DNA from 2 places in the Vibrio phycocola genome. Region 2 is predicted to be linked to the other one. Evidence: riboswitches for the same ligand, from Rfam matches in the RefSeq annotation. Region 2 holds a riboswitch; the other holds the start of a gene.
What was found. A riboswitch is a leader RNA that binds a small molecule or an ion and turns the genes downstream of it on or off. The one in region 2 is predicted to bind cobalamin.

Region 1: linked by a shared signal. The riboswitch ahead of ACXJY6_RS16230 (TonB-dependent receptor domain-containing protein) and the one ahead of ACXJY6_RS01545 (DUF4198 domain-containing protein) in region 2 are both predicted to bind cobalamin.

The regions. Positions count from the first base shown of each region.
Region 1 covers NZ_JBTAMQ010000013.1:77,490-89,070, reverse strand. The annotation lists gene fabR (HTH-type transcriptional repressor FabR) at 104-718, shown strand; gene ACXJY6_RS16240 (YijD family membrane protein) at 733-1,098, shown strand; gene trmA (tRNA (uridine(54)-C5)-methyltransferase TrmA) at 1,169-2,278, opposite strand; cobalamin riboswitch at 2,458-2,676, shown strand; gene ACXJY6_RS16230 (TonB-dependent receptor domain-containing protein) at 2,714-4,465, shown strand; gene lpxM (lauroyl-Kdo(2)-lipid IV(A) myristoyltransferase) at 4,527-5,486, opposite strand; gene lpxL (LpxL/LpxP family Kdo(2)-lipid IV(A) lauroyl/palmitoleoyl acyltransferase) at 5,494-6,441, opposite strand; gene slmA (nucleoid occlusion factor SlmA) at 6,560-7,150, opposite strand; gene coaBC (bifunctional phosphopantothenoylcysteine decarboxylase/phosphopantothenate--cysteine ligase CoaBC) at 7,194-8,402, opposite strand; gene radC (RadC family protein) at 8,659-9,339, shown strand; gene rpmB (50S ribosomal protein L28) at 9,629-9,865, shown strand; gene rpmG (50S ribosomal protein L33) at 9,880-10,047, shown strand; gene ACXJY6_RS16190 (hypothetical protein) at 10,188-10,667, shown strand; gene mutM (bifunctional DNA-formamidopyrimidine glycosylase/DNA-(apurinic or apyrimidinic site) lyase) at 10,707-11,516, shown strand; gene ACXJY6_RS16180 (glycosyl transferase family 90) at 11,520-11,581, opposite strand, start outside.
Region 2 covers NZ_JBTAMQ010000001.1:306,213-317,793, reverse strand. The annotation lists gene cbiQ (cobalt ECF transporter T component CbiQ) at 1-146, opposite strand, end outside; gene ACXJY6_RS01555 (NikL family nickel/cobalt ECF transporter subunit) at 146-733, opposite strand; gene cbiM (cobalt transporter CbiM) at 730-1,341, opposite strand; gene ACXJY6_RS01545 (DUF4198 domain-containing protein) at 1,419-2,252, opposite strand; cobalamin riboswitch at 2,385-2,517, opposite strand; partial or broken gene ACXJY6_RS01540 (IS3 family transposase) at 2,743-2,919, shown strand; gene ACXJY6_RS01535 (cyclic peptide export ABC transporter) at 3,149-4,834, shown strand; gene ACXJY6_RS01530 (nitroreductase family protein) at 4,891-5,469, shown strand; gene ACXJY6_RS01525 (TonB-dependent siderophore receptor) at 5,874-8,186, shown strand; gene ACXJY6_RS01520 (ABC transporter ATP-binding protein) at 8,279-9,112, shown strand; gene ACXJY6_RS01515 (FecCD family ABC transporter permease) at 9,114-10,136, shown strand; gene ACXJY6_RS01510 (FecCD family ABC transporter permease) at 10,133-11,194, shown strand; gene ACXJY6_RS01505 (ABC transporter substrate-binding protein) at 11,214-11,581, shown strand, end outside.

The sequences.
Region 1 (11,581 bases), on a different contig from region 2:
TGTTAATTGGTTGGTTTGTTCAAATTCACCGTTCCCAATTTTCGACATACAGCGAATTCGCGTTATAGTAGAGTCTGATTTCAAGCAGTTGTTAGGTAAATGAATGGGCATTCGAGCTCAACAAAAAGAGAAAACGCGTCGTTCATTAATAGACGCTGCATTTAGTCAACTTAGCGCGGAACGTAGTTTTTCTAACTTGAGTTTACGAGAAGTATCTCGAGAGGCGGGGGTTGCTCCCACTTCATTTTATCGCCATTTCACGGGGATGGATGAACTTGGATTAACTATGGTTGATGAAGGTGGATTACTCTTACGTCAACTTATGCGTCAGGCGCGGCAGAGAATTACAGAAGATCGGAGTATGATTCGTTCTTCGGTTGAAACGTTTATGGAGTTTATTGAAAGTAGCCCTAATGTTTTTCGGCTTCTTTTACACGAACGTTCTGGAACGTCTTATGACTTTCGTGCTGCTGTTGCAAGAGAGATAGAACATTTTTCAGCAGAGTTGACTGAGTATCTTATTTCGGTTGGTGTTGATCGAGAAATTGCTTCTATTCAAGCGCTTGCATCTGTAACACTGGTCTTTAGTTGGGGAGCGGAAGCGCTCGACTTGGAAAAAAAAGAACGCGATGCCTTAGCGGAAAGGTTGGTTTCACAACTACGATTACTCGCGAAAGGTGCGCATAGTTATAGCAAAGAACATCAAATACAAAAATAGGGTGGGGATTATTCATGTCCAATGAGAAATATCAAGGTTCAGACCGTAAAAATTTACTATTAGCATTTGTAGCAGGGATATGTGGTGATCAAATTCTGTCGGCAATGACAATGAGTGAAGTTACTTTTTCTATTTTTCCGTGGATTGCGTTAATTGTTGCGCTTGAAGCATTATATTCAAACTACATTCGTCGCCCAATGGCAGAAGACTTCCCAATGATTGGTTTGGCATGTTTCTTTATTGGGGCGTTTGGTCATTCAGCCTTCTTGAAAATGGATTATCCACATGAAGGGACGAATATATTTTCAATATTTATTACGCTTGCGCTATTGGTGTGGGTTGGGAAAAAAATTGGCTGTATGAGTAATAAAACAGCATAAGAGTCAGTAAATCAAATAGGCCAGCTTCGACCATTTTCATGGTTTGAAGCTGGCCTTTTTTTATCATTTTTTAAGCTTTCTTTTCTAGCAATACGCCCGCTTCCATATGGTGGGTGTATGGGAATTGGTCAAAAAGAGCAAAACGAGTTACGTGGTGAGTTTCACACAAGATATCTAAGTTTTCTTGCAGAGTTTCAGGGTTACATGAAATATAAAGAATACGACGGTACTTTTGCACCATTTTACAGGTATCGATATCCATTCCTGAACGTGGTGGATCAACGAACACGGTTTCACACTGATAATCATTTAAGTCAACATTGGCTTGTTTTAAGCGATTGAATTCTCGTTGTCCTTCCATTGCCTGAGTAAACTCTTCTGCTGACATTCGAACGATTTTTACGTTGTCGATCTTGTTTGCAGCGATATTGTATTGAGCCGACTCTACGGAAGGTTTTGCTAATTCAGTAGCGAGAACACGAGTGAAGTTCTGAGCAAGCGCTAATGAAAAATTGCCATTGCCACAATAAAGCTCAAGTAAGTCACCTTGGCTATTGCGAGTACAATCTACCGCCCATTCCAGCATCTTCTCAGCGACTTTCCCATTTGGTTGAGTAAAGCTATTTTCGACTTGCTGATAAATGTATTCATCACCAAATACAGACAGTTTTTCGACGACATAATCGCGGTCGACAATGAACTTTATTTTACGAGCACGGCCAATTAGATCGAGTTTGAATCCCTTCTCAATAAAGCGTGCTTTAAGTTTCTTCGCTTCTTCGGCCCAAGTTTCATCAATCTGGCGGTGATAAAGCATCGAAATTAACATCTCGCCACTTAACGTCGAAAGAAAATCCACTTGAAATAATTTATGGCGCAGTAATGGATTGTCCTTGATTTGCTCAATTAACTCAGTCATCGCTTGGTTAATCAATGTACTCGCTGCGGGAAACTGATCAACGCGATATTTTTCACGTGTCTGTTGGTTGAACATGATGTAGTACAGATCATCACCTTGGTGCCACACTCGAAACTCTGCGCGCATGCGGTAGTGTTGTGGCTCGGAAGGGTAAACTTCGAGATCGGGTGCTGAGTAAGGCGCGAACATTTGCGTAAGGCGAGCCACTTTTTCATCGAGTTGAATTGGGTAGTTGACTGGGTTGATATCAAGATTCGCCATACGTTTGCCTATTGGTTGAACTGCTACAAAACTGAGGAGCGCAGATTTTAGACAATCTATACGCTATGTCCAGTGTTTCCATGATTCAAACGCCTATCAAATAAAGATAAATACAGCTCTTAAGTGAGATAACAATCGACTGAGTCAATTCTCATCTAGACAAATGTGATTTTGGTCAATATTATCCTCTTCCAGTTGGTGTGACTTGCTGGTTTTTGAACCAATAGTGAGTGGCTTAAAAGGGAATCTGGTGTAAATCCAGAACTGACGCGCAGCGGTAAAAGAGAACGAGAATTCATAAAGACACTGTAATTAGGATAATTATGGGAAGTCGAATTCGAGGTAGCAATAGAGTGATGCTCTCAAGTCCGAAGACCTGCCAACAACTGAGCTTAGTGGTGCTCAGTCACGTTACGCGATATAGGATTATCCAAAATGAAAAAATCTATTCTAGCGGCTGCTGTAGCATCGCTACTTTCCCCTATTTATTCCGTTCAAGCCGAAGATGTTTCAGCACAAGACACCGTAGTGGTGACAGCTAGTCGATTTGAGCAAACTATTGATTCAACGACGGCTGCTGTTTCAGTTATAACCCGTGAAGAAATAGAAGCTTCTCAAGCAACTGATCTCATTAGTGTATTAAACACCTTACCCAGTTTACAAATAGCAGCAAATGGTGGAATGGGCTCAACTCAACGGATTTTTGTTCGTGGTACAAGTTCTGATCATACTTTGGTTTTGATTGATGGGGTGCGTACTGGTTCGGCAACAACAGGCTCTGTTAATTTTAGTTCGATTCCATTAGTGGCAATCGAGCGTATCGAATTCCTCCGTGGAGCAGGAGCTGCGGTATACGGTGCCGATGCTATTGGTGGTGTGATCAATATTATCACTGACAGTGATCGTGAAGGTGGTCGAGTTTCTGCATCGATGGGTACTGATAATTATCGTGCTACCAATGGGTTAGTCGCTGGAAATCTTAGTGATAAATTACATGCATCAATAGCGGTATCAGCTTTAAAAACAGATGGTTTCTCAGCTAAATCAACCCCAAGTGACGATGATGGTTATGCTTCTCGTGCAGTATCTTTAAATACAAACTATAAATTGTCTTCTCAGATAGAGCTCGGTGGCTTGGCGTTAGCTCAAAAGTCGGAGGGGGAATACGATGAAGGGACTAATTCCAAAAAAGTCTACAATCTTTCCGGTTACGTTAATTATAAAAATAATAGCTATGAAACAAAATTGGTTTTGAGCGCTTCTCAAGATAGCTCTAAAGATTATTCTTACGATTCACTCTATGAGACGAATAGAACACAGATTGCTTGGCAAAATCAGTATTCATTGAGTCAAGATTGGGTTCTTTCCGGCGGAATAGATTGGAATGACGATGAAGTAGTCTCAACCGTAGAATACGATGAATCATCGAGAAGTAACTTAGCACTATATCTTCATTCTCAATTCAATACCGGGCCCTATGCTCTAGAAGCAGCCGTACGGACTGATGAAAATGAACGATATGGCTCACATAATACTTGGCAACTCGGTGCTGGGTATCAATTCAGTCCTACGTATCGTGTATTAGCGAATGCAGGTACGGCTTTTAAAGCTCCGACATTTAATGATTTATATTATCCGGGATACTCAAACCCTGATACGAAATCAGAAGAATCTATAAACTATGAGGTTGCTATTGAAGCGACGTACAGCGTAGCTGACTTCCATATTACCGCATATCATAACGATATAAAGAATTTGATCGCACTTGACTCTAATTACATACCATTTAACTATGGAAAAGTAGAGATTGAAGGCATTGAGTTTGCTGCTGGGTTTGATATCGGTCAATTGAGCAATACGCTGTCTTATGATTATACCAATGCGAAAGATACAGAAACAAACGAGCAGTTAGATCGCCGCGCTAAACACAATGTGAAATGGAACAGCACTTATCAAGTTGCAAATTGGCAGTTTGGCATGAGTTACTTATATCAAAGCGTTCGAAATGATGGTTCAAACACACTAGACCCGTACTCATTGGTTAATTTAACCGGTGCCTATACATTTGATAGTGGTATTCAGCTAAGTACTAAAGTTGGAAATATCTTCAATGAAGATTATGAAACCGCTTATGGTTACAATACCGAAGAACGAAATGTTTATGCGACTGTAAACTATAGCTTCTAAGTTTTACTTTTCAGAGTCAAAAGGCTGCTGTTGCAGCCTTTTTTGATTCAGCAATAAACCTCTATTTTGCTTTCCGATAAGGCTTACTGCCATCCGGTCGAGTCTTTAGTAGCGGTAAATTCCACATATAGTGCTCTTCTCGTCCTGTCAGCAATTCCTCTATCGCCTGATTCATCTTTCGTGCATCTTGTTCTTCATCTCCCGTTGGGAAGTTCTCTAACGCAGGGAGAATAAAAACTTCGTATTTGTGTAGCTTTTCGTTATAAGCGGGAAGAATCGGAACTATTTTCGCATTGGTGAGTTTAGCTAGTTTACCGAAGCCTTTTAACGTTGCTTTTTCGGTGCCAAAGAAAGGAGCGAAAACTGAATTTTTGTGGCCATGATCTTCATCGGCAGCCCAATAGCCAATATATCCTTCTTTGATCGATCGTAGAAATGGCTTGATGCCGACATCGCGATGATAAATGCGCCCGCCATATTGCATCCGTTGTTTGTGCATCAACCAATCTATCACTAAATTTTCTTGGGTTTTCATGATATTAGTGACTTTATAGCCGCGTGAGGCAAGCATAACTGCTGGGTAGTCTATCGCCCAAGTGTGCAGCGCAAGAATAATAACTCGCTGATCCGACTCTAATAACGGGAACAAGTTTTCTTCGCCAATAAGAATGCCTTTATCTTGGTTGAACTGAGTCGAACGTACCTGAAGCTCGGAATAGCCAAGCATATACTGTGCGGCTTTTTCAAACGTTTTGCGAAGAATCGTTTCTCGATCTTCCTCTGATTTATTTGGAAAACAAAAGCTTAAGTTAATTTTGGCACGTCGAATAACAGTGCTGTCTTTTCGGCTAATAACGAATGACGAGAGTTTGTTAGCAAGTCGATCTCGAATCGTTGCGGGGATAAAAGCCAATAGAGCAGCCATCGATATTCCTATCCAAGTTAACCAATATTTTGGATGTAGGAAGCAGAGTTTAAAGGTTGGGTTGTATAGATGCTGTTGCTGTTTGTCGTTCGACATAACAATCCTACTGATTCTTATAGCGTGAATTTTTTATTGATCGATCTGGGTGGTTTTTGAAGCGACGATGCATCCACATCCACTGCTCTGGCGCGCGGAGAATAACCTTTTCCACAAAGGTATTCATGTACGCTGCCGCAGCTACTTCATCTTTCTGCGGGAAGTTATCTTCAATTGATTGATCGGCGATAATGTTGTATTTGCCTTCATTATTACGAAAGCCTGATCCGATAACAATGGCGCAGCGGCTAGTATAAGCAAGAATGCTGGTTCCCGTAGTCGTACACGCATCTTCAATCGTAAAGAAAGGTACGAAAACTGATTTTCTACGACCATAATCGTGATCGGGTAAATAGAATAGTCGAGAACCTTTTCTCAATACGCGAATCATTGCTTTTAAATCTTTGCGATCGATAGCACTATTACCGTAGCTAGTACGGCCCCAATACTGAATGAAATTGTACGCAGGGTTATCGTGTGGGCGAAAAACGCCATACCCGTGCATGCCTAATTCAGCAAAAGCGCGACCAGTCATTTCTAAATTAAGTGCATGAACACAGCACAATAATACGCCTTTACCATTGGCTTCGTGCTTTTCGAGAGCACTAAGATCTTGTTTAACCAATAGTCGTTTAAAGCGCCATGATGGCCAAAACCAAGCAATTCCAGTTTCGATTAAAGCGAGCCCCGAGTTCTTAATGTTCTCATCGACGAATTCTTCAACCTCTTGTTGAGGTTTGTCTGGAAAAACGAGTTTGACGTTGGTTTTTGCGGTTCGAACGCGTTTCTCACCAAAGCGTGCGATGAGCGTTCCAAGAGAGCGGCCTAGAGAGAACGATAGAGAGTAAGGCAAGAGATTGACAATCAAAGCGAGAAATCCAAATCCTAGCCATACTCCCCAATATTTAGGGTGGAGTAATGAACGAGAAAATTGTGGGGCTTGCTTGTTGGACATAAAATCAATCGCCTACTTCGTTGAACTTGAGCTAAGAGAGCCATTTTGGTTTTCTTTTGATTGGCTTGCTTCGTTTGCCAATTGCCGCATCATACCGTAAATGTTCATATCATTACATTTAAGAGATTTGCTGTTTTAACATTTCCCAGTATTGTTCAAAGTGAGCCGTTGGGAAGTATTTAAAATCAGAACGCACATACCGATTTAGACTACCTTCTACTTGACCAAGTAGTTGAGCGGCTAATACGGTCTCATCTATAGGGAATGACTTACCCTCACGCAGTTTTCTCTCACGTAAAATTTGTCGAAGAGAGGTTTCAATCCGTTCATACAGTTGATTAATTCGTTCTCTTAATCGTTCATTTTCAAACATGAGAGCGTGACCAGATAGAATTCGAGTTAAACCTGGGTTGCGTTCAGCAAATGTCAAAATGAGCTGTAATACCATTTCAATTCGATTTAACGTGTCTTTCTCTTCTGCAAGTATGTAATTGATTCGAGACATTAAGGTCTCTTCAATAAACTCTATCAAGCCTTCAAACATCCGAGCCTTACTCGGAAAATGGCGATACAACGCTGCTTCAGACACCCCAACTTGTTTTGCTAGTTTGGCTGTAGTGATGCGAGATGCACCGTCGTGAGATTGAAGCATTTCAGCGAGTGCTTGCAGTATTTCTTCACGACGATTTGAACGTTTATTGGCAACCATGTTTGTTCCCTTAATGACTTCAAATTACAGGTAGCGTATAGAGCTATTGTTGCTCCAATTGTTGCTGGATAGTTTTTACCACATCGTAGGCAAGTTTCGCCTTAGATGCGAGTGTTAGTGTTTGTTCGCCATCGCGCCAGTAAAGCGTCAAAGCATTATTCTGGCTATTGAAGCCTTGACCTTCTATCGAGACATCGTTGGCACAAATCATGTCGAGATTCTTATTCACGAGTTTTCCACGTGCGTATTGAGCCACATCTTGAGTTTCCGCAGCAAAGCCAACAGTAAACGGTCGGTTGTCTTTCATTGCAGCAACAGATGCGACGATATCTGGGTTTTTCACCAATTCAATGGTCATTTCATCACTGTCGGCGGTTTTCTTGATTTTTTGCTCGGCAACAGAAGCGGGGCGATAATCAGCCACAGCTGCACAACTAATAAAAACATCATGGTTCACGGCTTGTTCCATTGCGCTTCGGTGCATCTCTTGAGCGCTTTCTACATTAATACGATTAACGCCAGCAGGAGTTGAAAGTGATACTGGACCTGCAATTAAGGTGACATCAGCACCGAGTTGCTTTGCAGCATTGGCGAGCTCGAATCCCATTTTTCCTGAACTGTGATTACTCAAGTAACGTACAGGATCAAGTGCCTCACGAGTTGGGCCTGCAGAGATTAAAATGCGTTTTCCTTGAAGCAGCTTTGGTTGAAAGAACTGTTCACAGAGTTCGACTATTTGCATTGGTTCAAGCATTCTTCCCGGACCGACATCACCACAAGCTTGTTCGCCCGATGCAGGACCCCAAATTTCGGCTCCACGTCGGCTCAATGTTGCAATATTTTCTTGAGTCGCCATGTTTTTATACATTTGCTGATTCATAGCGGGAGCAACTGCAATCGGAGAGTCTGTTGCTAGAACTAAGGTTGATAAGAGATCATTGCCCAATCCTGCGGCGACACGACCAATGAGATCGGAGGTGGCTGGAGCGAGTAAAACTAAATCGGGCCACTTAGCTAGTTCAATATGGTTCATCGAACGTTCAGCTTCAGGATCCAATAGACTCGTTGCAACTTGATGGCCAGACACAGCTTGCATGGTTAGCGGAGTAATAAAGGCAGTCGCAGCTTCCGTCATTACCACTCTTACTTCGGCTCCTCGTTCTATCAATCGGCGAGTGAGATCGGCGCATTTATACGCAGCAATACCACCACTCATTCCGAGCAATATCTTTTTACCAGCTAACGTTTGCATACTTCGTCCTTATTTTATTGCAGAAGGCAAGTTACATGCCTAAATGTCATTTCAGTTATACAGTGATGATGTTCATTCATCCTAAATTCAATCAAGTAGACCATATAATAGTGAAAGAGTTCGCAGGATGTAAGCCCTTACTAACATGTTATTTCATCCTCATATTATGATAGACCGTACTCTTATTATTGTAAGTTGCGATGAGATCAATCATTCGACTATATCTGTCTAACCACGAATAAACGAAGTACTGAATATGATTAATGAATTTGTATCTGAAAAACATTTGTTACCTCGTGAGAAGTTAGTTCGATATGGGGCAAGTTCATTAAGTGATGAAGAATTACTTGCTATTTTTCTTCGCACCGGGACCAAGGATCAAAATGTATTGGAGCTTTCGAGTCATCTATTGATGCACTTTGGTTCTTTGCGGCAACTATTTCTCGCATCAATTGAGGAGTTTTGTGGATTTAAAGGCATAGGGCAGACTAAATACGCTCAAATTCAAGCAGTACTGGAATTGGGACAACGCTACTTAGCGGAAACACTAGAACGTGGCAGTGCATTAACAAATCCAAATGAAACCCGGTTATATCTAACAGCATTTTTACGAGATAGGCCTCGAGAGGCGTTTCTGGTTTTGTTTCTAGACAACCAACACCGTGTGATTGAAGCAGAGATATTATTTGAAGGCACGATTGATTCTGCATCGGTCTATCCACGTGAAGTGGTGAAGCGAGCATTAGACCATAATGCGGCCGCTATTATTTTAGCGCATAACCATCCGAGTGGTATTTCTGAACCGAGCCCGTCGGATCGTCGAATTACCGATAAAATTTGCGCTGCCATGCAGTTGGTGGATATTCGAGTTTTAGACCACTTTGTCGTTGGTGACGGTGAAATTACCTCTTTTGCCGAACGAGGTTGGATAAACTGACGAAATACCTTTCGATCGAGCTCATATTTTAGTTGTGAGATAGTGAGATTCTGCTATTATGCGCCCACTAAAATTATCAACCTTAATCAGCTCGGCGACAAAAAGATCTCAAGATCCTTAAAAAAGGATCTATTGGGGTCTTGAGCAATGCTCGTCAAGTTAGTATAATGCGCGACCTTTGATAGCCTTGATGGATCTTCCATAATAGGTTTTAGTCTTAAATTTTTACGATTTTAAGACTTCGACACCAAGGTTGATATCGAGCTGAAACGATTTGGAGAAGACATTCATGTCCCGAGTATGCCAAGTAACTGGTAAGCGTCCTGTAACGGGTAACAACCGTTCACACGCAAAAAATGCTACTAAGCGTCGTTTTCTGCCGAACCTACAAACTCATCGTTTCTGGGTAGAAAGCGAAAAACGTTTTGTTAAACTGCGCCTTACTGCTAAAGGCATGCGTATTATCGATAAGAAGGGCATTGATGCTGTTCTTACTGATATCCGTGCGCGTGGCGAAAACGTTTAAGAGGAATTAGTAAAATGGCTAAAGGTATTCGTGAGAAAATCCGCCTAGTATCTTCTGCAGGTACAGGTCACTTCTACACTACTGAGAAGAACAAACGTAACATGCCTGGTAAATTTGAGATCAAAAAGTTTGATCCAGTAATTCGCCAACACGTTATGTACAAAGAAGCTAAAATTAAGTAATTAATTTCTGCTTTAATGTTTTGTGAAAACCCAGCTTAGGCTGGGTTTTTTATTGTCTTTTTTTTATAAAAACACATAAGCTAACGGTAATACAAAGAAAACTATATATTTTTATATTCTTCATATGTGGAAGTAATACTATGGCTTATCGTGGTCGCCGTTGGAATAACATTTTGATGTTAGGCATCATTTTGTTTATCGCAGTACTTAACCTACCAACGATCATTAAAACGTATTTAATCGATGATTCTGAAGCAACCTCCTATCCAACTCTCTTTGATGCTTCTCATCAGGTTGTTGCGTTGTACAGCTCTGATTGGTCGTTGATATATCATGGAAACCAATGGCAAAGTACGCCAGTACTAACAACCGACACGCTTGAGCTAGTACAACGCTGGAAAGAGCTCTTAGGTACACCTGTGTCTGATGAAGCATTCAATACGATGAAAGATAACCTTTCGGCTGCCAATACGCTGGAAGTCTGGTACGACGGAGTTGAGGAGCCACAGAGAGTTACTTATTACCGCACTCCAAATTTTTGGTTGTTTAAAAATTGGCAGCAGCAATGGATAGCAGTATCGGTAGAAGATGCTTATTTATTTCCTGCGATAAAACCTTAAGCTATCTAGATTACCTAATATTTACTAAGAGAAAATCGAATGCCTGAATTACCCGAAGTCGAAGTTAGTCGATTAGGAATATCACCTTATTTAGTGGGTGTTGAAGTGAAGTCGATTGATGTGCGCACGCCAAAATTGCGCTGGCCAATTCCCCATCAGCTTAAACAACTCGAAGGGGAGGTTATTCGTTCAATCACGCGACGTGCAAAATATCTTTTACTGGAAGTCGATACCGGAACTGCAATTATCCATTTAGGTATGTCGGGTTCTCTACGTGTTTTAGATGCCCCGATAACGCATGGCAAGCATGATCATGTTGATCTTTTTCTTACCAATGGCAAAGTCTTACGGTACAACGATCCACGACGTTTCGGTGCTTGGCTTTGGTGTGAAAAGGGAACTGAGCACCCAGTATTAGAGAAAATGGGCCCAGAACCACTTAGTGATGAATTCAATGCTGAGGTTATTGAATCACGAGCTAAAAATAGAAAAACTACGATTAAACAATTTATTATGGACAACAAGCAGGTGGTAGGGGTTGGTAATATTTATGCCAATGAATCGTTATACCTTTCTCATATTTTACCGACTCGACTTGCTGGTTCGTTGACATCTAAAGAGTGGAAAGTCTTAGTTGCTACCATAAAGAAGGTGCTAGCAAAAGCAATAGAGCAAGGTGGTACAACGCTTAAGGACTTTGCTCAAGCCGATGGGAAGCCTGGCTATTTCGCCCAAGAACTGATGGTATATGGGCGCGCAGGAGACGCTTGCTTTGAATGTGGTAGTTTAATTCAAGAGAAGAAAATTGGGCAAAGAAATACGTTTTATTGCCGGAGTTGCCAGCAATAAAATTTAAGTATTATTGCTGTAATGTTCCTGTCCTGAATGTTTGAAGTACTTGTTTGCAACTAACA
Region 2 (11,581 bases):
AATGATTGGCTTAATACTTCAACAAAAGCAAAACCTGTCGCACTGACTACTCGTACACGAGGATCAACCCTATCAACCCATGATGCTCGATGCTTTAACGCCTGCCCGGACCATGACGTAAAGCTATGCTCAAGCTTCTCTGACATTAATGCTTCGCCTTTAATTTATGTTCTCGCCACAGCGCCAGCGCTCCGAGCAGGCCGAATATATAGCCAATACCGCCCAATATATCCCGTAAGCCTGATTTTTCTTTGAGTGATTGAATCTCTTTGCGTAATGGTTTTATTTGTTTAGCAATTGCCTTCTGAAGTTGTAAGTGATTAATGGATGAGTTAGTTGCAAGTGATACCGTCGCCGAATCAATACCTAATTGAGCTTGTTCTGATTCTGACATAGGGATAGTGAGAGCTGTACTATCAGGCAACTCTTCTGCCGGTAATTGCATGGTCAATTGATGACCGGCCCCTAAGTTCACTTCAAATACATGAGTTATTGATTGGGTTGCCTGAAAGGTAAAAAAGCCTTCATCATCAGTCAGTACTTCCCCTAGCGCAACGCCCGACTGAGTTGAGACTTTTACGACGCTGCCAGCACTGGCCATGCTACCATTTGAAAACCCAACTTCTCCTTCAATCGTAAATCCATCGGCATAGACTCCGCCGACCACATTATGCGCTGACGCGTTAACACAGCCGATCATCAGTAACATAACAAACCAATAAATACGCGTCATGATTGATGCCCTTTATCAATAAATTCAGGCTTAACCCTATGAATCAGATAAACAGCGGCATAAGAAACAAAGCCTTCTAGGATCATAATAGGAATATGGGCAGGTAACACCGCTTTGGCAGCCAAAATAAAAGATTCTCCCGATAGAGCTAATGACAATGCGACCATGGTTGCGGTCAGTGCAATTGATATCGCACCAGCAGCAGCGCCCCAGCACGCTGCAACATTGGCACTGTTGCTACGTATTCCGCGATAACAAAGGTAAAATACCAATACCGCCGGTAATGCAATATTGAGTGTATTCACACCGAGTACCAGTAAGCCGCCAAAGCCAAAGAATATCACTTGTAATAATAACGCCACCAGTAAGGCAGGAAAGGCAACCCACCCTAATAAAAGACCCAGTAACCCATTCATAATCAAATGAACACTTGAAACGCCCAAGGGCAAATGAATATAAGATGCAATAAAAAAAACCGATGCTAATACGCCAATTAAAGGCAGGCGTTCATAATCCATTTTTTTTAAGCCAATATAAACACCAATTGCTGTTAATGCAGCCCCACTAACAAGTACCGGCACTGATAAAGCACCATCAACAATATGCATTATTCTCTCTTAATATGTGTGAGTGAATCGATAGTCAATCTATATGGCCCTCTACAGGCCATATCTTTACTTAACAATTACTGAGGTAGCTTTTCAGCTTGCACCCATATTACGGCATCTTGTGATAAAGGTTTACCCTTGTGAGTTGTTTTTTCGCCTACTCCGAGTGCGGCAAAACCCCAATGCCCGGCCTTTAATAATGGGAAATGAAAGGTGCCATTTGCATCTGTATAGATGGTTTGAGCAACAAACGCATCCGATGAAGTTGGCATTATCGATGTTGCCGCAAAACGATTATTATCCATCTCAGGTATGTAGTTAATAAATTCAACCTCAACAGCGGCAAAAGGAACTGGCTTACCGTGTGACTTTACAACGCCACTAAATATCCCCCCTTCATATAATGCATAAGGTTTGGTTAACGGCACAATCTCAGCACTTAAATTTAAATCATCATTCCAACTACTCGGTAAGTTGCCGACATTGACAATCGTTTTAGTGATCTGCTGAATATAAACATCTTCTTCAGCTTCAAAGTAAGGAGAAGGCTGCAGAATAAATACATAATCACCTAGACCACGTAACTTAACCTGCGCTTGAAAGGCATTGCCAGTATCCACGGCACTTTGCCACTGAATGGCTTCAACCTTATTCAGTAAGTCCGTTTTTTTGCCTTTTTTGAGCATATAGAAAGCTTCAAGGGGTTCCACTTTCATAACATGACCGCTTATTGCCGGATGAGTAAAGGGCATTTTCAAGGTCACAGTACCACTTTTTTCATGCAATAAATGAGGCGTATAAAGCATTTGAAAATGTGCCTGGGCAGGCCACACAGACAAACAACCTAATGCACTAATAAATAGCGAATAAACTAATTTTTTGTCGATTTTATTTTTAAATAGATTTAACACAGAATATCTCCGTCTGAATATAAGCGCAGGCGAAGCTGGGAGGAGAGTGACTATGAGTGGTACAGAATAAACGTTACATCTTTTTAGCCATCCGGTGAAGCCCTCCGCAACACCACGGTACTAGCGAATGCAGCCAGTATCATCCAATGGTTTGGTATCCGGGCTAAACAATTGTTATCACACAATGTTGTACCGTTGCGGGGGCAGCCTGGCTTTTCACCAGTTCCCAAACATTTAACAAAATCACTTTTTTATGATCAGTAAATGTATCGTTTAAAGTCGATATCCAAAGGAAGCAGAACAGTAACTTGCTATGGGTCAATAAGTCAACCTACGTTGACCCTTTATTGTCGGAGTGATGATACAGAGAAATGAATAGCCACCAACTTAATAGGCACCTTTTAGTTAGACAAAATGACTAATTGGGAGGTGCTTATGCGCAGTAAAAGATATCCAAAAGAATTTAAAATTGAAGTGGTAAAACAAGTCGCTGAAAAGGGAAAGAGTTAAACGGGAAATCTACTCTACACGGGAAGCTGCTCGTATGGATATCTTTGTATATATTGAAATGTTCTACAACGTACAACGCTGGCATGGTTCCAATAATCAATTGTCGCCTGTAGAGTATGAGAAGAAATACGAAAGACGACTAACGAGTGCCTATTGACTTGGTGGCTATTCAGTTCCTAGCGACAGAACTCGATAATTTCAGCTTTTGATAGTTTTAACTGTGGTTCGTTTTTGTTTAATTTGAATGCTAAGGTCACCTCGTTTTATTAAAAATAATATTACAGTCTCGTTGATTAAAATGTAACTAGCTTGTCGATAAATAATGATGTATTCCACAACCGCCTTGATACATTTGTTTTGATATAGAAAAGGAACATGAAGTGAAAATGATTACACAGTTGCTGGTACAATCTCGACGTACCATGTTATTAGCTATTGTCGCTAGTGCTGTAAGTGCGGTAGCCGGTGTGATGATTATTGGTGGAATTAATTACACTCTGGAACATGGTATCGAGTCTTTAACATATTCTGTTATGGCTTATGTGGCGATAGTCGTTGTTTTGTTTGTTAGTGGTGTGTGGTCTCAAATTTTGTTAGTGGGTTTAGGGCATCGTATGGTGTACCAGCTGCGGTTGCAACTTATCAGACGAATTCTTAATACACCTCTAGAACGTCAGGAAACGTTGGGAGGCCCAGCTTTATATAACGTATTAACTAGAGATGTACCTATGATAGCTAATGCGACTAAGCAGCTACCTGTTTCGTTTTATAACAGCCTTTTGTTATTAGCTGGTATTAGTTATTTAGCATGGCTTTCTCCTTTATTATTCCTTATTACTTTAATAATAGTGGCTGTAGGCGTTTGGGCTGACTTAAAGTTGGTGGGGCGTACTAAAACTTTGATGGATGATGTGCGTAAATTTGATGAACGCCTTTTTGAGCAATATGAAGCAGTGATAGAGGGCCGTAATGAATTAGGGTTAAGTCAACCTCGGCGGCATCATTTGTTTGAACAACGTTTCGAGCCTGCCGCTAAAGGTGCGCTAGATGCAGCAGTAAAAGCAGATGTATTATGGGCAGTTAATTTAAACTGGACCACTGTATTAGTTTTCAGTTTGATTGGCCTAGTATTTTTCTTAGGGGTGACACAAGAATCGATAACACAGGATGTCATTGTTGGGTATGTATTAACAAGCATGTTTTTACGTACTCCCATCGCGATGATTCTTGGCGCTATACCTTCAGTTATTCGAGGCTCAGTTGCATTGAAAGCGATTGATAAATTGATGCTAGCTGATGCCAGTATCTCTGATGATAATTCCGTAGCTCCTGTCAAAGAGGTTTTTTTTGAGTCACTGCAACTTGTTAATGCTTGCTATCAGTATCCTTCAGAAGGAGAAGAATTAGGGTTTCACCTTGGGCCAATTAACTTTCAATTAAAACGAGGCGAATTAATCTTTATTGTAGGTGGTAATGGAAGTGGTAAATCGACATTAGCTAAGTTGCTTACGGGTTTGTATTCACCTGAAGAAGGCTGTGTGAAACTTAACGGAGAAGTTGTCACTCGTGAGAACGCATCAAATCACCGTAGTTGCTTTTCAACCATCTTCTCTAACTTTTTCTTATTTGATGATGTATTAGATGGTGGTTATAAAGCAGATTCACATGTGTATGACTCTGACGATAGAAATGTTCATTTTAAAAATCGAGTAAATTACTATTTAAAACGCTTAGCGATAAATCACAAAGTAAGTATTGAAGAAGGACGACTATCTACCAAGTCTTTATCTCAAGGACAACGTAAGCGTTTGGCGTTGCTCTTAATGTATATGGAGGATCGGCAAGTACTTTTATTGGACGAGTGGGCTGCAGATCAAGACCCAGTCTTTCGAGATATTTTCTATCGAGAAATTTTACCTGAATTGAAAGCGGCTGATAAAACGATTATTGCAATTAGTCATGATGACCGTTACTTCGATGCAGCTGACAGAGTTTATAAATTGGAAGACGGGTGTATTAATACGTTTGATGTAAACACGGATTCACTTTTTCAAGCCCCTATTGTAAAGTGAAGACCGCTTAAATAGATTCAATAACTTATAGGAATAAATGAGGGGAAATATCACTGATGGATGCTATCGATGCTTTAATAAACCGTCGCTCCTATGCAAGATGCAACCTAATTAAACCAGCGCCGAATCAAGCTCAAATTGAAACGTTACTACAAGCTGCGATGTCCGTACCTGACCATGGTAATTTGAAGCCATGGCGATTTATTGTAGTACAAGATCAAGGCATCCGAGACTTGTCGATACTTGCACAAAAAAAATACGCTACAGTGATGTCTAGTGAAAATATCGCAGCTTTTGTAGAAGAGATAATAGCGACACCAATGATGGTGTTTGTGTGCTCTGATCTTACGTTAGATCATCGTGTTTCCATATTAGATCAACAACTTGCTGGCGGTGCAGCTTGTGAACATATTTTGCTAGCAGCCCATGCGCTTGGCTTTGCCGGAATTTGGCATACAGCAGAAGCCGATGATGACTTGCGCCAACTACTTTGTCTTAAAAAAGAAGATAGTATTTTAGGAGTATTGTCGATTGGCACGGCAAAACGAACGTCGAAAGCTAAACGAGCATCATTTACTAGCTTGACTCAAACATGGGATGGAGAAAATGGCCTGAAAGCTTGGAAGGAAAATTAAGTCATTACTTTTTGCAATATATACCGATTCATTTTTTAGAAATTAATAACAAAAGAGTAAATTTTGTTAACTACGAATTGTTGAACAATACTCGTACCATTCACCTACCCTACTGTACAGCCCATATTATTACAATACTTAATCACTGATCTTTTTACGTGAGAAAGACGCTGAAAACGAAGCCGTTTTGTTGTCAAAATAGGCTAAGTGAAAAGTAAAAAACTAAGTTTTACTGCTCTATTAATTTGAATTTTACGTCTACTGTGAATCTAATCAATAAAACACCCCATTAATAGTAATAATTCTCACTACCCATTGTAAACGAGAATAACTTCCATTAAGATTCGTGATTTCTTGGATATTACTTGTTATTTCTGTAAATCACACTAAAGGAACTCATAGACATGAAGCTCACAATATTGTCTCTCAAAATAGGCCGGGAGATGAAAATTCACATATTAGGTACTTCGATATTGTCTCTAATGACTCCTATCGCAATAGCTGCAGATATCACAACTGAAGAAATAGATACCTATGTTGTCCAAGGTACTGAATTAAGTCGTTATGAATTTTTTGAAGCAGAATCTGCAACAGGTTTTACGACAGATATTAATGAAATCCCTCGTACTGTTCAGGTAATTCCTGAACAGTTAATACTTGACCAAAATGCACAAAATCTAAACGATGTTTTATCAAACTCTGCTGCAGTGACCCGATCAGATGGCTTTGGCGGTGTGGAAACAGAAGTTAATATTCGAGGTATTGATAATGAATATCTCTTTATTGACGGAAGCCCTGTTAGCTCTCGTTATAATATAGATGTTGATAATATTGAAAATGTAGAAGTTGTGCTTGGTCCTGCATCTATTTTACATGGTCAGGTGAGCCCTGGGGGAATGGTTAATGTAGTGACAAAAAAACCACAAGCAGATAGTGCTCACTCCATTCAGGTTGATCTCGATGAATATGGTAAACAAAAACTAACATTAGACAGTACTGGTTCTTTGTCCGATAAATTACAATATCGTGTTATTGTTAGCGGTGAAGACTCTGAAACTTACCGTAAAGTGAATACAGAAAGTGGCACTTTTGACCAAGAGCGTAATGCTTTCACAATTGCCCCTTCTCTAACCTATATCCCTAATGATAAAAATATTTTTACATTACGCCTTAGCTACTCTGAACAAGAGTTACCAATTGACCGTGGTACGGTTGCTATAAACGATGGTAATGGTAATTATACTATTTTTGATCCGTCAGAAAGCGCATTTAACAGTGAATTTGATATTCGAGAAAGTTCAGATACTTTGATTCAGCTTGATTGGGATTTTGAGTTTGATAGCGGATGGACAAATAAATTTAAAATTGGCTACTACGAAAAAGATCTTAATGACTATCAAACTCGCGCTATAACGGGCTTTAGCAGCGGAAGTATTGATGATTACGGTGACACTACGAGCATTATATTCGCTGCATTGGGTGGTAATTTAACTGGCACTACCCAAGCAAGTAATGGATTGTTATCGCGTCGCGTTGATTTTAACGACCAAACTCTGAGTGATTTTTTCTTATCTGATAGTCTTGTTGGGAATTACGAGCTTGGCGGTTTTGATAATACATTATATGTCGGAGGAAATTTCCATAGTCAGAAAATAGACGAAACTGACGGACTTGCATTTTCGGACTTTGGTGGCAATACCGTAGTGTATCTAGATGCTATCAATATCAATGATTCTGTACATGCCTCTAATACTAAGCTCGAAGGAACCGATATTAGTAACAGTGACACAAGAACTAATGAACTTGGATTGTCTATTCAGAACTTAACTAGAGTAACTGACAAGTTAAATATTCTTGCTGGTTTACGTTACGATGTATATGAAATTAAAGGGGAAAGTACGACCTATTACACAACCAGTAATAGCATTCTTTACTCAGAAGTTTCTGATCCTGAACCTGTCGACATTGATAGTTCGAACGATAATCTGAGTACACAGTTTGGCGCATTATATGATGTATCCGATGAAGTGTCTGTTTATACCTCTTATGCTGAGTCATTTACACCTAACTTCCCATCGGTAACGGAAGGAGTGTACAGTGGAGATTTTTCTCCTGAAACAGCCAAACAATTTGAAGCGGGCATAAAATCTAGCCTGCTTGATGATGAATTGCGTGTTAGTCTTTCTGCTTATAGCTTAGAGCGTAAGAACGTTGCAAGTGTTGATGGCAATTTAAACACGGTGCTCAATGGAAAAACAGAAACTAACGGTGTTGATGTTAGTGCAACAATGAAGTTTTTTGATGGATTAAATGTCCTCGCTTCATATTCATATCTTGATGCTCAAATCATCAAGGCAAGTTCTGAAAGTAATGATGGCAATACTCCAACCAATATTCCTGATAATAAAGCACGTATTTGGGGTTCATATGAATTTCAAAATGGCAATTTAACTGGATTAGGCTTTGGGTTAGGCGGGGAATATGTCAGTAAGCGATTTGGTAATGATGCGAATACATTCGCACTACCTAGTTATGCCGTTTATGATGCTGCTGTTTGGTATTACGTACCATTAGGAAATGAAATGAAACTTCGTCTAAATGCCGGAATAAAAAACCTAGCTGATAAAACGTACTACACTGCCAGCGGTAGTAATACTTTCCGAGTTAGCCAAGGTGACCCTCGCACTATCTACACAACAGTACGTTTAGAATATTAACACCAACTATTGGCCTTAAAGTATTATATATACCATTACGGCGCTACCTTAAAGTAGCGCCGATTTTTTATTTATACTAGATGGAAATTTGAATGTTAGTTATTGAACATCTCAATGCAGGTTATAGAAAAAAGCAGGTCTTAAAGGAGATAAATCTAACCTTTGGTGAAGGGGGCTTTATTACTTTAATGGGAGCCAATGGGTGTGGCAAAAGTACCTTATTACACTGCATTTCTGGATTATTAAAGCCTAGCAACGGTATCATTCATCTTAATGAATCCAACTTATTAACACTCAAGCGCAAAGAAGTCGCTCGACAACTTGCTTTACTTCCTCAAGTGGCTACAACACCTTCAGGCTTAACTTCACGCGAACTGATTATGCAAGGGCGTTTCCCTTGGCAAAGTTGGTGGAAGCAATGGTCAGCGTCAGATGAAACCGCGGTTAACGATGCCATTGAAGTGACAAAAGTCGGCGATTATTTAGATTTACCATTGGAACAACTTTCTGGCGGACAGCGACAGCGTTGTTGGATAGCAATGACGCTTGCACAAGATACACCTATTTTATTATTAGATGAACCCACGACCTATTTAGATGTATCTCATCAAGTAGAATTGATGAATTTAATTGCATCACTTAAATCGAAAGGCAAAACAATTATTGCTGTCCTGCACGATCTGAATCAAGCGGCCACTTACTCTGATCACCTCGTGATGATGAAAGAAGGAGAAATATACACGCAAGGCAAGGTACAAGATGTTTTCACCAAAGATAACTTAAAAGCAGTATTTAACCTTGATGCCAATATTATCACGGACCCTTTTCTTGGCACGCCTTTAGCCCTGCCAGTAGTTGATTTTAATCACAGCACTATGCATAACATCGACGATGTTGCGGCTAATTATACCAATCAAGAGCGTTAATATGATATTGCAATGTCTACGTGAAGATCATGCTGAACCTCGTTTTCCTATTATTAAATTATGCGGTGCTATCCTGCTGTTATTGACTGTCGTGATTGCTTCATTCTGGCACCTGAGTTTAGGCGCTAAAAGTATCGATTGGACAACTATATGGCAGGCATTAGTGGCGTATGATCCTTTAAACTCAGATCATGCAATCATAAGAGAAAGCCGTCAAGCGAGGTTAATTGTCTCATTGGCCGTAGGGGCCGCATTGGCGTTAGCTGGCGTTATTATGCAAGCAATCAGTAGTAATCCACTTGCCGACCCTGGCCTATTAGGTATTAATAGCGGTGCAGCCTTTTTTGTGGTGGCGAGTACATTATTTTTGCCTATGTTCGGGCCACATTATTTACCTCTTTTTGCTTTTCTTGGTGCTGCTGCTGCCGCTTTCATTGTTATTTTGTTAAGTGGTTGGGAACAAAACACGGAGCGATTGGTACTCGCTGGTGTGGCTGTAACCGCTATGTTTTCTGCAATGACGGCAATTTTATTGCTGATTGACCAACAGGGTTTAGATAAATTACGTCACTGGTTAACAGGCGCTATTGGAGCGTCTGACTTGGATAAACTACATTGGGTTTATCCTTATATCCTCGGTGCAATGGTGGCTAGCTTTGTAATTGTCCGCTCATTAAATGCCCTTCATTTAGGTTCCCGAGTTGCAGAAGGGTTAGGCGTTAATGTTTTATTGCTAAAAATAACAGGTTTAACCCTCGTGGTTATCTTGTCGGGGTCTGTTGTCGCCGTTGCAGGTCCTATTGGTTTCATTGGTTTAGTGGTGCCGCACATTGCTCGATTGTTAGTGAAAAATAATTATATCTGGTTGTTTCTCTACGCTTTGTTGCTTGGCGCTTTATTATTAATTGTTTCAGATATTGCTGCTCGCGTGGTGTTTCGCCCTTATGAAATTAATACCGGTATTATCACAGCATTTGTTGGCGCGCCTGTATTTATCGCACTTGTGCTAAGGAAAATGAAGTGAGTAAAGTTCGTTTTTCTCCCGGTTTTTTGCGTATAAAACCATTCCCTGGGACCTGTTTTCATGCCCGTTATAATGATTTGGTTTGGTTCGTTTTTTTTAGCGTGCTTTTACTTTGCATGCTCCTTTGGGGAGCTGCAACAGGAAGCTATCAATTCGGTTTTCTTCAAAGTTGGCATATTATTTTTTCGCCTGAATCGCAACCGGTTAAGTTAGCCCGTGTGATTTGGGAATTTCGTTTACCTCGTTTGCTAGCTGGTGCACTGTGTGGTGCAGCACTGGCTATTGCCGGTGTTATTTTACAGTCAATCACGCGCAATGCACTAGCATCACCCGGTCTAATCGGTGTAGAGGCTGGTGCCAACTTAACGATGTTGATTTTTGTGATGATAATACCAGGGACTATCCCCGTGCTTTGGTTGCCGGTGAGTGCCATGATGGGCGGCTTTGTGGTGGCTGCTTGTATTTGGTCATTAGCTTCCTACTCTGGCTACTCTCCTATTCGATTAATACTGATCGGAGTTGGGATAACATCCATGTTAAGTGCCTGTTCAGAAATGTTGATTACTTATGGTGATATTGAACTCGTTGAATCTGCATTGATGTGGCTTGGTGGAAGTCTGCATCAAGTTACTTGGTTAGAGGTTGATGTGATGCTGATGTGGTTAGTGGTCTCTGGTGGCTTATCATGGATGTGTTTTAGACCATTGAACCTGTTGGTGTTGGGCGATAAAGTAGCATTTTCTCGTGGTGTTAATAACCGAAAAATAATCCCTATTTTATTATTATTGAGTGTCGCATTAACCTCTTCTTCTGTTGCAACTGCCGGAACATTAACTTTTGTTGGGTTAATTGCCCCCCATATTGCGCGCCTCTTTTGTGCTGATCGCCATGGCGCATTAATACCGTTATCAGCTCTCATTGGCGCATGTTTAGTCGTATTGGGCGATACATTGGGCCGAACCGTTTTTGCACCGCTTCAGTTACCTGCTGGTTTGGTGTTAGTACTAGTTGGTGCTCCTTATTTTATTATGTTGATGAGTGGATTACGCAAATCGTAAACCCCAAAAGGAAATAAAAATGAAAATATCTTCGATGGTAAATTCTGTTTTAATTGGCATGCTTGGCTTAACGAGTATAAATTTACAAGCGACTGAAACACGCACTTTTGAAAATAAGTTTGGTAGCATAGAAGTGCCTACACAACCTCAATGTGTTGTGTCACTGCACGATTTTAGCTTAACGATTCAGTTGTTTGAACTGGGTGTTCAACCATGTGGTTCGGTAGGCCGTAAAAAACTTTGGTCTGATCCTTACTTTAGAGGAGTACAGCATCGTTTTAATACGGAAGGTTTAATGTATGTAGGCAGTCATAAATCACCCGATGAAGAAGCGATTTCTCTATCGGATCCTGATTTAATTGTTGGTCTTTATTATCAGGATAAACT